4 regions of the Serratia sp. TSA_130.1 genome follow, and region 2 is predicted to be linked to each of the others. Evidence: predicted binding sites of a transcription regulator. Region 2 holds the regulator's gene; each other region holds the start of a gene.
The links. Region 2 encodes CRP, which controls carbon source genes, mostly activating them, when cyclic AMP is high. Its sites were predicted from a motif close to ATGTGANNNNNNTCACAT; they were not measured.
Positions count from the first base shown of each region.

Region 1: a site for CRP is predicted at 1,619-1,636, ahead of ACUTQY_RS19335 (PTS mannitol transporter subunit IICBA). Genes of this name have one in related genera too.
Region 3: a site for CRP is predicted at 1,785-1,802, ahead of ACUTQY_RS04955 (YfcZ/YiiS family protein). Genes of this name have one in related genera too.
Region 4: a site for CRP is predicted at 1,690-1,707, ahead of rbsD (D-ribose pyranase). Genes of this name have one in related genera too.

Region 1 covers NZ_JBQZFS010000006.1:88,738-92,603, forward strand. The annotation lists gene ACUTQY_RS19325 (Fic family protein) at 1-405, opposite strand, end outside; gene ACUTQY_RS19330 (DUF3053 domain-containing protein) at 623-1,342, shown strand; gene ACUTQY_RS19335 (PTS mannitol transporter subunit IICBA) at 1,885-3,804, shown strand; gene ACUTQY_RS19340 (mannitol-1-phosphate 5-dehydrogenase) at 3,863-3,866, shown strand, end outside.
Region 2 covers NZ_JBQZFS010000008.1:45,579-49,444, reverse strand. The annotation lists gene ACUTQY_RS21995 (YccS/YhfK family putative transporter) at 1-1,522, opposite strand, end outside; gene crp (cAMP-activated global transcriptional regulator CRP) at 1,573-2,205, opposite strand; gene ACUTQY_RS21985 (OsmC family protein) at 2,588-2,995, shown strand; gene ACUTQY_RS21980 (phosphoribulokinase) at 3,034-3,866, opposite strand, start outside.
Region 3 covers NZ_JBQZFS010000001.1:1,069,870-1,073,735, forward strand. The annotation lists gene fadI (acetyl-CoA C-acyltransferase FadI) at 1-1,157, opposite strand, end outside; gene ACUTQY_RS04955 (YfcZ/YiiS family protein) at 1,353-1,649, opposite strand; gene fadL (long-chain fatty acid transporter FadL) at 2,055-3,377, shown strand; gene mlaA (phospholipid-binding lipoprotein MlaA) at 3,495-3,866, opposite strand, start outside.
Region 4 covers NZ_JBQZFS010000006.1:6,503-10,368, forward strand. The annotation lists gene rbsA (ribose ABC transporter ATP-binding protein RbsA) at 1-1,179, opposite strand, end outside; gene rbsD (D-ribose pyranase) at 1,187-1,606, opposite strand; gene kup (low affinity potassium transporter Kup) at 1,777-3,645, opposite strand.

The DNA of each region.
Region 1 (3,866 bases), on a different contig from region 2:
AACATTGCCGTTCATCACGCCGACGCCGCTTTGACGATAGCGGCCAGCATCAGGCAGTAAGCTGTTCATCAACATCCCATGTGCGGCAAGCAGATCGCGTTCATTTTCGGGATGCCAATGATTCAGGTTGGTATAGCAATGGATGGCATTCATCGCTTCCTGAACGTCACGCGGAGGGGCGATGACGCGCTTACCTGCGATGATAGCGGTGATCTGCTCTTCGCTCAGGGTATTGCCTTCGATCGCCAACGAACCTTGAATAGTGCGGATCCGATTGATGCGCCTTAGCCGCAATGCATGCTCTTGTTCCGCTTGTATCGTCAAACGGGCCAATGCGGCGCCGACGTCTGTCGCCAGATGCAGAATGGAGGGCGTGATGGTCAACGGTGGCTGATAAGAGGACATGAGCAAGTTGGCCCGACGATAAACGTTGGAAAAGTGTACCATGCGTGCGTGGCACGTGCAGTACGCCGTTTTCAACCGCCCGGCTGAGACAATGTTCACCGCAAGCGGAATCGCGTATCGGAACGCCGCCAGTTGATCTATTCTTATAGGCGCACGGAGTGCGGAAAAAGGGGCGGAGTCCAATGAAAAAGCAGGTTTATAACAGGAGTTATGTCACATGGCGGTAGGGATCCAGAGCAGAGGTTTCGCGCGTTGGTTGGCACCGGTATTGGCATTGTTGGTGGTCATGCAATTGACCGCCTGCGGCGATAAAGAGCCGGAACAGCGCAAAGCATTTATCGATTACTTACAGAATACCGTGATGCGCAGCGGGGCGAACATCCCCACGCTGAGCGAAGACCAGAAACAGAAGTTCGGCAACTATGCCGGTGATTACGCGATATTGGTCGGCTTTTCGCAGCAGTTGTCCAAGTCGGTCGGCGCCAGCCTGACGCCGGCGCTGGATCAGATTAACCAGATCCGCACCGCGCAGGACTACCTGAACAAACGCGACGCGCTGCAGCAATCGGTCGGGGCGTTGAACCTGTTGGGCCAGCAGATCCAGTCGGCCAAATCGCAGGCGGATACTGCCCACGCGGCGCTGAAGCAGCCTGACGATCTGAAGGCGGTGTACAACCAGGCCTATGACAAGATCGTCACCGCCCCGGCCAACGCCTTGATGCCGGCGATCCCGACTACCGCCAGCTTTGTGCAGGATCTGGTGCAGGTCGGCGACTTCCTGCAGAGCCAGGGCAATCAGGTCAGCTTCAACAACAACGGCGTGCAGTTCCGCACTGCGCAGCAGGTGGCGCAATACAACACCATGATGTCGAATCTGGTGGCTAAGCAGCAGAACCTGATGAATGCGCAGAAAACCATTCAAAGCGTGACGCAATAATAACGCGTCCAGGCGCGAAACAGGCCGGCATTGCCGGCCTGTTTTATTTCCCCTCAGCGTTTCCAATCGCTTGCTGGCTTATTGCGCAGGCTTCTGTACTACACTTCAATTAATCCATTCATTAGGCAATGTAGTTTTCTTTCATTCATCACTTCGCTAGTTCCCGGCGGGATGAGTGCTCACAGGGAAGATCAAACAGAGCGTTGCGATCGGCGCTGCAGCTAAAAATAAATTGTGACTAATGTCACAATTCAAAAACAAAACGCCAATTTAAAAATGTGATCATAGTCACTTTATTGGGGGTTTTGTGGCGACTTTTTTCTCACTGTGCTTTTTTTACACGCCATAAATGTGATCTTAGTCACTATAAAGGGTGGTTTGTTGGGGTGTTGTGTGTGATTTGTATCACAAAAAATCCGTGAAGTTCGCGTGACAAAAACAGCGTGATAGAGTCCGTTTCGCATACAGCGGCAACACGGCTGGATCGTCACAACAATAATCACGCGCTCTATTGTCAGCGCGTAACAATAGGGGTGTGTTTTATGTTTTCACCAGACATCAAGGTTAAAGTGCAAAACTTTGGCCGCTTCCTGAGCAACATGGTGATGCCCAACATCGGCGCCTTTATCGCCTGGGGGATTATCACCGCGCTATTCATTCCAACCGGCTGGCTGCCGAATGAGACCTTGGCTAAGCTGGTAGGCCCGATGATCACCTACCTGCTGCCGCTGCTGATCGGCTACACCGGCGGGCGGCTGGTGGGCGGCGATCGCGGCGGCGTGGTCGGCGCCATCACCACCATGGGCGTCATCGTCGGCGCCGACATGCCGATGTTCCTCGGCGCGATGATCGCCGGCCCGCTGGGCGGTTGGGCCATCAAGCATTTCGATCGCTGGGTGGACGGCAAGATCAAAAGCGGCTTTGAAATGCTGGTGAACAACTTCTCCGCCGGCATCATCGGCATGCTGCTGGCGATCCTGGCCTTCCTGGGCATCGGGCCGCTGGTGGAGGTGCTTTCCAAGCTGCTGGCGGCGGGCGTGCACGTGATGGTGACGAACAACCTGCTGCCATTGGCGTCCATCTTCGTTGAACCGGCGAAAATCCTGTTCCTGAACAACGCCATCAACCACGGCATCTTCTCGCCGCTGGGTATTCAGCAGGCCACGGAAGCCGGCAAATCGGTGTTCTTCCTGATAGAAGCCAACCCAGGTCCGGGCATGGGCGTGCTGATGGCCTACATGTTCTTTGGCCGCGGCAGCGCCAAGCAATCCGCCGGCGGTGCGGCGATCATTCACTTCCTGGGCGGCATCCACGAAATCTACTTCCCCTACGTGCTGATGAACCCACGCTTGCTGCTGGCGGTGATCCTGGGCGGCATGACCGGCGTCTTTACCCTGACGATGCTGAACGGCGGCCTGGTTTCTCCGGCTTCCCCGGGTTCGATTTTGGCGGTGCTGGCGATGACGCCGAAAGGCGCTTACTTCGCCAACATTGCGGCGGTATGCGCAGCCTTCGCCGTCTCCTTCGTGGTATCCGCTTTCCTGCTGAAAACCTCCAAGGTGAAAGAGGATGACGATCTGGAAGCCGCGACCCGTCGCATGCAAGAGATGAAATCGCAGTCCAAAGGCGGCGCGGCGGTGCCGGCATCGGTCGACGGCGATCTGAGCACCGTGCGCAAAATCATCGTCGCCTGCGATGCGGGCATGGGTTCCAGCGCCATGGGCGCCGGGGTGCTGCGCAAGAAAGTGGCCGACGCCGGGCTGAAGAACATCTCGGTGACCAACAGCGCCATCAATAGCCTGCCGGACGACGTGGATCTGGTGATCACCCACCGCGATCTGACCGAGCGCGCGATGCGCCACGCACCGCAGGCCCAGCACATCTCGCTGACCAACTTCCTCGACAGCAAGCTGTACAGCGATCTGGTCGAGCGTTTGGTGGCGGTCAACAAAACCACCGACAACCAGCAGAAGGTGCTGGGCGCGCTGGACGACAGCTTTGAAGCCGGGGAACCGAACCTGTTCAAGCTGAGCGAGAGCAACGTGTTCCTCAACCTGCAGGCCAGCGACAAAGAGCAGGCGATCCGCTTCGCCGGCGAGCAGCTGGTGAAGGGCGGCTACGTCGAGGCGGAATACGTGCCGGCGATGCTGGAGCGCGAAAAGCTCACCTCCACTTACCTGGGCGAATCGATCGCCGTGCCGCACGGCACCATCGAGGCCAAAGACCGGGTGCTGCGCACCGGCGTGGTGTTCTGTCAGTACCCACAGGGCGTGCGCTTCGGCGATGAAGAGGATGAAGTGGCCCGTCTGGTGATCGGCATCGCCGCGCGCAACAACGAGCATATTCAGGTGATCACCAGCCTGACCAACGCGCTGGATGACGAGAGCGTGATCGAGCGGCTGGCGAATACCACCAGCGTTCAGGAAGTGCTGGACCTGCTCGGCGGCAAAAAAGCTGGATAACGGAATCATTTTAAAGGGTGCAGCTTGCTGCACCCTTCGACATTAAGAAGGTAGAGTTATGA
Region 2 (3,866 bases):
GCCACTGCGGCCACAGCCAAATGGTGCCGCCGAACGCCAGCACGCAGCCGATCAGCGTATCGATCAGACGCGGCACCAAAAAATGCGAGCCGTTCAGCGCCAGCAGCTGCAGGGTGTAAACCGCCGTGACCGTAAAGCCAATCACCGACAGCCCGTAGTTCTTGCGCGAAACCAGGTAGGCCAACAGCGTGATCATCAGCATGATGCTCAGTGTTTCTGCTTCCGGTAATTGCAGCTGCAACAGCCCGGCCGCCAGCAACAAACCGGCGATCGTGCCGAGCGCACGGTGCTGAATACGCACCCGGGTGGCGTTATAGCCGTTTTGGCTCACCAGCATGATGGTGAGCAGTATCCAGTACGGCTTCGGCAGATTGAATACCGCCCCCAGGCTGCTGCCGACCGCCAGCGTCACCCCCAGCCGCGCGGCGTTGCGCAGCGCCGTGGATTTGAACGACAGGTAGCTGGCCAACGCCGGCCAAAACGGCAGGCGATGCTGGCTGGGCATCAAATCGCGGCGGTACAGCGGATGCTGGGTGCGCAGCAGGCGGGCAATGCGGCTGAAATGGTAGTAACAAAACTGGCCGACCGGGTTGTCGGGATGCTGCGCCGCCATTTTTTCCAGCGCCGCCAGTTCGTGCGTCATGGAAAAGCGCTTCGAATGTTGATGGTAGAGAATATCGTGCGCCACCACGCGCAGCCGCCCGGCGATCACCTGAGCGTTGCGGCGAATGATCGCTTCGGCCTGGCTCTGCTCCATCAGTTTTTGTACTTCCTCCGGCAAGTGCAGGCTGACGGTGATGTGCTCCTGCAGATCCATCGCCACCTGAAAGGCGCGTTGCAGACGCTTTTGATCGAGGTTGTTGGCGTGCGGCAGGAAATTAAGCTGTTGGTACAGCAGGCTGATCAGATCCATCACCTTTTGCTGGCGCACCAGCAGCGGCGGCAGAGCGGTCTGCGGATCGGTGTGCTGAGTCAGCAGCGAGTATTTGGCTTCGAAGTAGTCCGCCAGTTCCAGATAGAGCTGGCTCAGCGTCTCGCGCATCGGCTGCTCTTTCCACAGCCGGAACCAGAACCAGGTGAATAAGCCGTACCAGGCGGTGCCGATCGCGTACAGCAGCGGCGCCTGCCAGAGAGGCACGGTGCCGGCCATGCTGAGGGAGAAGATGGCGGCCACCAGCGCCGCCGGCAACAGCCGGGCGTGCAGCGGGCTGATTTCGCCGGTGACGCCGAGCAGCAGCGCCAGGCCCAGCATCAGCGCCGGCAGCGGCACGTGCCACAGCAGGGCTTGTTGCAGCAGCAGGCTGCTGAGGGCAAACAGCGCACCGCCGACGATCAGCCGTTTAAAGAAGCGCCTATGCGGCGTGTCCAGACCGGCGATATTGCAGCAGGCGGGCACCAGAGAGAACATCAGGCCGAGCTGCAGCTGGCCAATCAGCAGGCCAAACAGCACCGGCAGGCACAACACCAGCGTTTGTCGCAGTGCGTAGTTGACTTCCGGGTGGTAAATCAGGCGGCGCCACATGGCAGAGAGCAGACAAAAAAACGGCGCAGATTGCGCCGTTTCTTCAGGGATTAACGGGTGCCGTAGACGACAATGGTCTTGCCGTGGGCGGAAATCAGGTTTTGGTCTTCCAGCATTTTCAGAATACGGCCAACGGTTTCACGCGAGCAGCCGACGATCTGGCCGATTTCCTGGCGGGTGATCTTGATCTGCATGCCGTCCGGGTGAGTCATGGCGTCGGGTTGCTTCGCCAGATTCAGCAGGGTTTGCGCGATGCGGCCGGTGACGTCCAGGAAGGCGAGGTTGCCCACTTTTTCGGAAGTGACCTGCAGGCGGCTCGCCATTTGGGCGGACAGACGCATCAGGATGTCCGGGTTAACCTGGATCAACTGGCGGAATTTCTTGTAGGAAATTTCGGCCACTTCACAGGCGGTTTTGGCGCGAACCCAGGCGCTGCGCTCCTGACCTTCTTCGAACAATCCGAGCTCGCCGATGAAATCCCCCTGGTTGAGGTAGGACAGGATCATCTCTTTACCTTCTTCATCCTTGATCAGCACCGCGACGGAGCCTTTCACGATGTAGTAAAGCGTTTCGGCCTTTTCACCTTGGTGAATCAGCGTACTCTTCGATGGATATTTGTGGATATGGCAATGAGACAGGAACCATTCGAGAGTAGGGTCTGTTTGCGGTTTGCCGAGAACCATTCGCTGTTATCCTCTGTTGTTATCGCTGCCTTGTGTCACAGGGGTCAGAGTTCCCTGTAAAACCCGCCTGTAGCCGCAGTTATGAGCGAGGGCTACCGGCAAGTTTTGAGGCGTGTCATAAAAATACGCTGTCGCTCTAGCATATTAACTTGCCGTAAGCGCTGCAAGCTACATTCTGTTAACATACCGGTAAAGGAGCCTTTCTCTGGGCGTTTCCCTGAAATTCAGTGTCCCGGAAAGATTTATTGCGGCTCTGTTTGTAGCACAGAGTAAGGCGGGTGTCTCGTGTTGTCTCGCTTCAGCATGATTAGCATCAGGTTACGTTGCCTGTTTCTATGCGAAAGCGTACTCTGATTTTAAGAAATCAACCGGAGTGACCAGAATGCAGGCAAGAGTTAAGTGGGTGGAAGGGTTAACGTTTTTGGGTGAATCGGCCTCCGGCCACCAGGTGCTGATGGACGGCAACGCCGGCGATAAAGCGCCCAGCCCGATGGAGATGGTGCTGATGTCGGTGGGTGGCTGCAGCGCGATCGACGTGGTGTCCATCCTGCAAAAAGGGCGCAACGACGTGCGCGACTGCGAGGTGAAGCTGACCTCCGAGCGCCGTGCAGAAGCCCCGCGGTTGTTCACCCATATCAACCTGCACTTCATCGTCACCGGCCAGGATCTGACCGACAAAATCGTAGAGCGAGCGGTGAACCTGTCGGCGGAGAAGTACTGCTCGGTGGCGCTGATGCTCAACAAGGCCGCCACGGTGACCCACAGCTTCGAGATCCGCCAGCCGGCGTAATCGAGACGGAGCGCGGCCCGCCGCCGCGCTCAACGCGTTTATTCGATCTTCTTGCCTTCCAGCAGCCGCTGTACCAGCGGCGCCATGATCAGCTCCATCGCCAGCCCCATCTTGCCGCCCGGCACCACTAACGTATTGATGTGCGAGATAAACGAGCCCTGCAGCATCGCCAGCAAATAGGGGAAGTCAATCTGATCCAGCCCGCGGAAGTGGATCACCACGAAGCTTTCATCCAGTGAGGGAATGGCTTTGGCGGCGAACGGGTTGGAAGTATCCACCGTCGGTACGCGCTGGAAGTTGATGTGGGTGCGCGAGAACTGCGGCGTGATGTAGTTGATGTAGTCTTCCATCGAACGCACCACCGAATCCATCACCGCCTCGCGGGAGTGGCCGCGTTCGCCGGTATCGCGGATCAGCTTCTGTATCCACTCCAGGTTGACGATCGGCACCACGCCGACCAGCAGATCGACGTGGTTGGCCACGTCATGGTGCTCGGTGACCACACCGCCGTGCAGCCCCTCGTAGAACAGCACGTCGGTCGGCGCCGGCAGCGGCTCCCACGGGGTGAAGGTGCCCGGCACCTGATTGTAGGGCACCGCTTCGTCGTAGGTGTGCAGGTACTTGCGCGAACGGCCGGTGCCGTTTTTGCCGTACTCGATAAAGCTCTGCTGCAGCAGGCCGAAGTCGTTGGCCTCGGGGCCGAAATAGCTGATGTGTCTACCCAGATCGCGCGCCTTGCGGATCGCCGCGTCCATTTCCGGCCGGGTGTAGCGGTGGAAGCTGTCGCCCTCCAGCTCGGCGGCGCGAATGTTGAGCTGTTGGAAGATTTTGCGGAACGCCACGCTGGTGGTGGTGGTGCCGGCGCCGCTGG
Region 3 (3,866 bases), on a different contig from region 2:
CCGCCCAATACGTTGAATTTGTCCATGTCCACTTCGCCGATTGCCTGGCTGCGGCCAAGCTTCTCGCGGGCGAACGCTTCGCTGGCGAACATCTTCAGGTTGGCCAGCGTTTGCGCGGCGAAGGCTTCATGCATGTCGATGAGCGTCAGATCGGCCAGGCCGATGCCGGCGCGATCCAGCGCCAGCGGCGTGGCGTAGGAGGGCCCCAGCAGCATGTCTTCCCACACGTCGATGGCGGCAAAGGCGAAACTGCGCAGATAGCCGAGCGGCTGCAGCCCCAGCGCTTTGGCGCGCGATTCGCTCATCATCAGTACCGCCGCCGCACCGTCGGTCAACGGCGTGCTGTTGGCCGCAGTGACGCTGCCGTGCTTGCGATCGAACGCCGGTTTCAGCTTGGCGTAGGAAGCCAGGCTGGAGTCTTTGCGGATGTTGTTGTCTTCAGAAAGCTGTGCGCGGTACGGCGGCACGTAGGCGGTCATCACCTCATCGCGCAGCCACCCCTCCTGCCAGGCCCTGGCCGCCAGCTCATGCGAACGGTGCGCCAGCGCATCCTGCGCTTCACGGGTGATGCCGTGGCTTTTCGCCATCTGTTCGGCGGTATCGCCCATGCGCAAGCCGGTGGAATACTCCGCCACCGCCGGCGGCACCGGCATCAGATCGCGGAATTTCAGCCGGCTGAACAGTTTGAGACGCTGCGACAGCGTGCGCGCCTTGTTGACGTCCACCAGCGTGCGTGCCAGCGCCTTGCTGACGCCGATCGGCAAGACGGAAGACGAATCCGCCCCGCCGGCGATGCCGACGCTGATGCTGCCGGCCATGATGCTCTCCGCCACGTTAGCGATCGCCTGGAAGCTGGTGGCGCAGGCGCGCGACACGCTGTAGGCGTCGGTATGGACGCTCATGCCGGTGCCGAGCACGATTTCACGCGCGATGTTCGGCGCCTCGGGCATTTGCACCACCTGGCCGAACACCAGCTGTTCGATAAGCTGCGGCTCGATACCGCTGCGCGCCAACAGCTCGCTCACCGCCGTTTTCCCTAAATCCACCGCCGGAATGCCGTGATAGGCAGTCGCCTGTTTGGCAAAGGGGGTACGCAGTCCATTCACAATCGCAATGCGGTCACCATGACGGGTCACCAACGGCAGTGCCTTACTCATAAATGCTCCTGAAGAAAATAACGTCAGCGCAATGGGCAGAAAGAGGTCTGACCTGATGAGGTCATTGTTAACCAAACGGTTACATTTGGCAAACCGGCAGAGAGCAAAACTGCGAGCAGGCGCACTTTCTATCGGGGCGGCACGGGGAAGGAAATCCCCGGCGCGCAGCAGGCGGCGCCGGGGGTAAAGCGGGGATTAACGCAGGCCGAGCTGGAAGATCAGGGTTTCCGCCTGGCAGGCGAAGGTAAAATCGGCTTCCAATTGTACGCCGCCGTCAACCGGTTTAATGCTACTGCTGATGTCACAGGGATCGGATTCGACCGCGCGCGCCTTTTCGCTCAGGGCCGCCAGCATCGCCTCCGCATCTTGTTGATTGCTGAACACCTGGCTGTAGGATGCGGTGCAATCGGTGTTATCCATCACGGTGCCGACATCCACGCAGCAACACGCGGCGGTTTCCTGGGCGCTGCATTTATTAATTGCATCTGACATGGTTGGTTCTCCTCAAGGGCCTCTGTTATCAGCCCAAATTGCCGTTTTATTCACCGGCGCAAAGCCACAAAATTCTGTGGGTATTTTACGCTCCCAAGCCGGCAATCACTAGCACTTACTTTTACTGGGTGTTTTAAGTGATGGAAATCACAAATAAAAATGAGCGCCTGCTAAGAAATGGTAAGAATTTTGTTATTTACCACTGTCTTTTTGTTAAGCAGATCTCTTTTTTGATATCAGAGTGGAAATATTTCAAAAACAAACTTGCAACATTTTCACAGGTCAGACCTATACTTCAGCCACTGGTCTGATTTGTCTGAACGATAACGGACCCTACAATCCCGCGCTCCTTGTTACTTCGTGTAACAATAGTTTAAATAATAAACACATAATGAGGTTTTGGTCATGAGCCAGAAAAACCTATTGACTAAATCAGCTCTCGCAGCTGCAGTGGCAATTATTTCTTCAAACGTGTCTGCCGCAGGATTCCAGCTGAATGAGTTCTCATCAGCTGGTTTAGGACGTTCGTATTCTGGCGAAGGCGCCATGGCGGATACGGCGGCCTCCGCAAGCCGCAACCCGGCGTTGCTGATGATGTATACCCGCCCGGAACTCTCTTTCGGCGCAGTCTTCATCGATCCGGACGTCGATATCAGTGGCCAATCCCCTTCCGGCGCCAGTCTGGATGCGAAAAACATCGCGCCGACCGCCTGGGTGCCGAACCTGCATTATGTTCACCCGATTAACGATCAATTCGCCGTAGGCGGCTCGGTCACCAGCAACTTCGGTTTGGCGACCGAATACAACAACGGTTATGCGGCGGGCTCCATGGGCGGCAAAACCGATCTGGAAACCCTGAACCTGAACCTGAGCGGCGCTTATCGCCTGAACAAAAACTTCAGCTTCGGTCTGGGTTTTGACGCCGTCTACGCCAAGGCTAAACTCGAGCGTTACGCCGGCGATCTGCCAAAATTGATCGCCGGTTCAGGCAAATTGCCGCCACAGTTGGCCGGCCCGGTTTCGCAGATCCCGGCAGATACCCAAATTTCTCACCTGAAAGGCGACGAATGGGGCTTCGGCTGGAACGCCGGTATTCTCTACGAAGTGGATGAAAACAACCGTTACGGCTTCACCTATCGCTCTGAAGTCAAAATCGACTTCGACGGCGATTACAAGAGCAGCCTGCCTTCAGCCTTCAACCCGCTGCTGGCCTCTCAAGGCCTGCCATGGGGCACCAACGGCACCACCATCCCGGGTTCTCTGAGCCTGCACCTGCCTGAAATGTGGGAGCTGTCCGGTTACAACAAAGTGGCGCCGCAGTGGGCCGTTCACTACAGCCTGGCCTACACCAGCTGGAGCCAGTTCCAGGAGCTGAAAGCCACCGGCAACAACGGCCAGACGCTGTTCCAGAAGCATGAAGGCTTCAAAGACGCTTACCGCATCGCGCTCGGCACCACCTACTTCTACGACGATAACTGGACCTTCCGTACCGGTATCGCCTTCGATGACAGCCCGGTGCCTGCCCAAAACCGTTCGATCTCCATTCCCGATCAGGACCGTTTCTGGCTGAGTGCCGGTACTACCTATGCGTTCAACAAAGACGCCTCGGTTGACGTCGGCGTGTCCTACATGCACGGCCAGAAAGTCACCATCAATGAAGGTCCTTACACCTTCACCTCCGAAGGCAAGGCCTGGCTGTACGGCGCCAACTTCAACTACCGCTTCTAATCTCGCTTGAGATGGATGCCAAAGCGCCCCGCGGGGCGCTTTTTCTTTGCCTGTCGCTCGCCGCGGGCGTAAAAAAACCCGCCAGACGGCGGGTTTTCATGGGCATAAGGCCGGCGGTTACTGCGAGTCGATCTCGTCCAGATCGCCCTGAATCGCCTTGGCGTTCGGGTTCTCTTCCGGCTTGAGCGAACCGCCGTTGGCGATGAAGTCGTGGCGCTGGAAGTAAGCTTCGCGCACCATGACATAAGGATCGGAGGAGTTGCGCAGCAGGCCGTCGGAATCCAGCAGTTGAGCGCGGGTTTCGATACCCTCGACCACCCATTTGCCCGCCGACATCCAGAAAGTCAGGTAGCTCAGCATCGGATACAGCGTATCCGCAAAGTCGCCGCCGTCTTCACGCAGGGTAAAGCTGCCGTAGCCCGGCAGCATCACGTACGGACCGTAGCCCACATCGTAATGCCCCAACGTGCTGCCGAAACGGTTCGGCTC
Region 4 (3,866 bases), on a different contig from region 2:
TATCGGCTGCTCCATCGACGGCGTTTTGATATTGAACAGGCGGATGAAGTCCCCCACCGCCTGCCGCTCGTCGGCCTGTTTCAGGCTGCCGTCGGCGCGGCTGAAGTAGCGCAGCGCGGTCAGAGACATGTTTTCCTTTACCGACATGCCCAGCACCAGGCCGTCGCGCTTACGGTCTTCCGAGATATAGACGATGCCGTTCGCCAATCCATCCTGCGGCGAATGGGTGACTACCTCGCGGCCGTCGAGGTTGACGGTGCCGGCCTTGCGCGGCGCGGCGCCGTACAGAATCTTCATCAATTCGGTGCGCCCGGCGCCCATCAAGCCGGCCACGCCGAGGATCTCACCGCGATACAGCGTAAAGCTGACGTCTTCAACGCCGGGGCCGGAAAGGTGGCTGACTTCCAGCCGCTTTTCCCCGCGCGGTAAATCAAGGCGCGGGTATTGTTCTTCCAGCTTGCGACCGACCATCATTTCAATCAGCGAATCTTCCTGCAGCTCGCTCACCGGCCGCTCGGCGATGAACTGCCCGTCGCGAAATACCGTCACGTCGTCGCAGATTTCAAAGATCTCTTTCAGACGGTGCGAGATATAGACGATGCCGCGCCCTTCGGCCTTCAGCTCGTTGATCACCTTGAACAGCGAGGCGGTTTCGGTGTCGGTCAGCGCATCGGTCGGTTCGTCCATGATGATCACTTTCGATTCGAAGCTCAGCACCTTGGCAATTTCCACCATCTGCTGATCGCCAATCGACAGCTCACCCACCAGCCGGTGGCTGCTGTAGCGCAGGTTGAGGCGCGCCAGCAAGCGATCGGCCTCGGCGTACATGCGCTTCCAGTCAATGCGGCCGAAACGGTTGACGAACTCGCGGCCGAGGAAGATGTTTTCCGCAATCGTCAGCTGCGGGATCAGGTTCAGCTCCTGATGAATAATGCCGATGCCCGCTTCCTGCGAATCTTTAGGCCCGTTGAACGCCACCTCTTTACCGAGAAAATACTGACTGCCGGCGTCTTTCTGATAGATGCCGGTCAGCACTTTCATCATGGTGGACTTCCCGGCGCCGTTTTCCCCCACCAGCGCCATCACCTTGCCGGGATAAACGCTGAGAGCGGCGCCGGAAAGCGCCTTCACGCCGGGAAAGGCTTTATCAATCCCTTTCAGTTGCAGTAAAGGTTGCATAAACGCCTCAGAAAGTTACGCCGGCGCACAGGATCACGTTCGCGTAAGGCGAACACTCCCCACTGCGGATCACCGCCCGGCTGTGCTCGGTTTGCGCTTTAAACGCCTGATGGCTGATATAACGCACGCCGATGGTATTGCCCTGGCGTTGGCCCAGTGCGGTCAGTTCAGCCAACAATGCCTCGTGGAGCGACGGATTTTGTTTCACGATTTCTTCCGCCAGGATGGCGCTTTCTACCTGCATCTCTTGCGTGACCGCCGCGAACACCTGCATGAAGGTCGGCACGCCCTGCGTCAGCGCCAGATCGATGCGCTGCGTCGCCGCCGGTATCGGCAAACCCGCATCGCACAAGGTGAGCTGATCGGTATGCCCCAGCCGGGCAATCACGGCAGACACGTCGGAATTCAGTAATACGCCTTTTTTCATCTTCTCACTCCGCTAGCGAAACGTTTCGCTCTCTGGAGGAGTGTAAAAAAACGGCAGGGGAAGGCAACCCGGACAATGCAGAAGTGTGATCGTCATCGAAACGTTTCGTTCGCGCACGGAGAAAGCGCAAACAAAAGGGGCTCAGCCTAGCTGAGCCCCTGTCAGGCGGGTTAGATCTCGACCTGCGTGCCGAGCTCGATGACCCGGTTCGGCGGGATTTCGAACTGATCCGGCGCGCGCAGCGCATTGCGGCTCAGAGCAACGAACAGTTTGCCGCGCAGGTAGAGGTACCATGGCCGCTTGGTGAGGATCAGCGATTCATGGGACATGAAGAACGACGTCTCCGACATGCGGCACGGCAACCCTTCCAGCCCGCAGCGGTGGAACACTTCCTCCACGTTCGGCGTTTCGCGCCAGCCGTAGCTGGCCACCACCCGCCAGAAGGTCGGCGACAGCTGCTCGATGGTCACCCGGCGCACGTTGTGCACGTAAGGCGCATCCTCGGTGCGCAGCGTCAGCAGCACCACGCGCTCGTGCAGCACCTTGTTGTGCTTCAGGTTATGCAACAGCGCAAAAGGAATGACGTTGGTGGCGCGCGACAAGAAGACCGCGGTGCCCGGCACCCGTACCGGCGGCGATTTCTCCAGCGAGGCAATCATCGCCTCCAGCGAGTTGCCGTGCTCATGCAGACGACGCAACAGGCGGAAACGCTCGCTCTTCCAGGTAGTCATAATGATGAACATCACCAGCGCCAGGGTCAGCGGCAGCCAGCCGCCGGAGAACAGCTTCAGGGCGTTGGCGGAGAACATCGGCACGTCGATGATCAGTAAGATGGTTACGATGCCGATCGCCAGGAGGCGGTTCCAGTGCCAGTTATTAATCGCCACCGAAGTGACCAGTATGCTGGTCAGCACCATGGTGCCGGTGACGGCGATGCCGTACGCCGCCGCCAGGTTGCTGGAGTGTTCGAAGCCGATGATCACCAGCACCACCGAGATATACAGCGTCCAGTTGATCACCGGAATGTAGATCTGGCCGGATTCCATTTCCGAGGTGTGAATGATGCGCATCGGCGACAAATACCCCAGGCGCACCGCCTGGCGAGTTAGCGAGAAGACGCCGGAAATCACCGCCTGCGAGGCGATGACAGTTGCCAGGGTTGCCAGAATCAGCAGCGGGATCAGCGCCCAGTCGGGCGCCAGCAGGAAGAATGGGTTTTTGATCGCTTCAGGGTTTTTCAGCAGCAACGCCCCCTGGCCGAAGTAGTTGAGCACCAGCGAAGGCAGCACCACGGTGAACCAGGCCAGGCGGATCGGGAACTTGCCGAAGTGCCCCATGTCGGCATACAGCGCCTCAACGCCGGTGATCGACAGCACCACCGCCCCCAGCGCGAAGAACGACACCTTCTTATATTCCATAAAGAAGTTGAGCGCCCATTTGGGATTCAGCGCCTGCAGCACTTCCGGGTTCGAAATGATGCTGCGCGCGCCCAGCACCGCCAACACGATGAACCACAACAGCATTACCGGGGCGAACAACTTGCCGACGCTGCCGGTGCCGTGTTTTTGGATAACGAACAGCAGGGTCAGCACCAGAATCGAGAGCGGCACGATATAGGCGTCGAGCGCAGGCGCGGCGATTTCCAACCCCTCTATCGCCGACATCACCGAGATCGCCGGGGTGATCACCACCTCGCCATAGAAGAAGCTGCCGCCGATCAGGCCCAGTATCACCAGCACTGCGGTGGTGCGCGCCGAGGTATTGCGCCCGGCCAGCGACATCAGCGTCAAAATGCCGCCTTCGCCGGCGTTGTCCGCCCGCATCACGTAGGTGAGATATTTGAGGGAAACTATCACGATCAGCATCCAGAAAATCAGCGACAGGAAGCCGAAAACCACGTCTGGACGAACATCGAAGCCGTAATGGCCGGAGAAACACTCTCTCAACGTATAGAGAGGACTGGTGCCGATATCACCGTAGACCACGCCGATGGCAGCCAGGGTTACCGCCGATAGGGACTGCTTATGCTCTGCGCTCATAATTCGTTTCTTTATCAGAACATCCGTTAGCGATGCATCCGCATCAGGCAAAATACGGGCTCAAAGATCCGTCACGCCCACCAGAAAGCCGCACAGTATGCACCATTTATACGGCTTGCCTACCCTTATATCAGAGCCGAAAAATAAACAAAATGTGAACCGGATATCCGACTCAACTGAGAAAATTTTTACTAATCAATAAGCTATACCATTAAAAATAA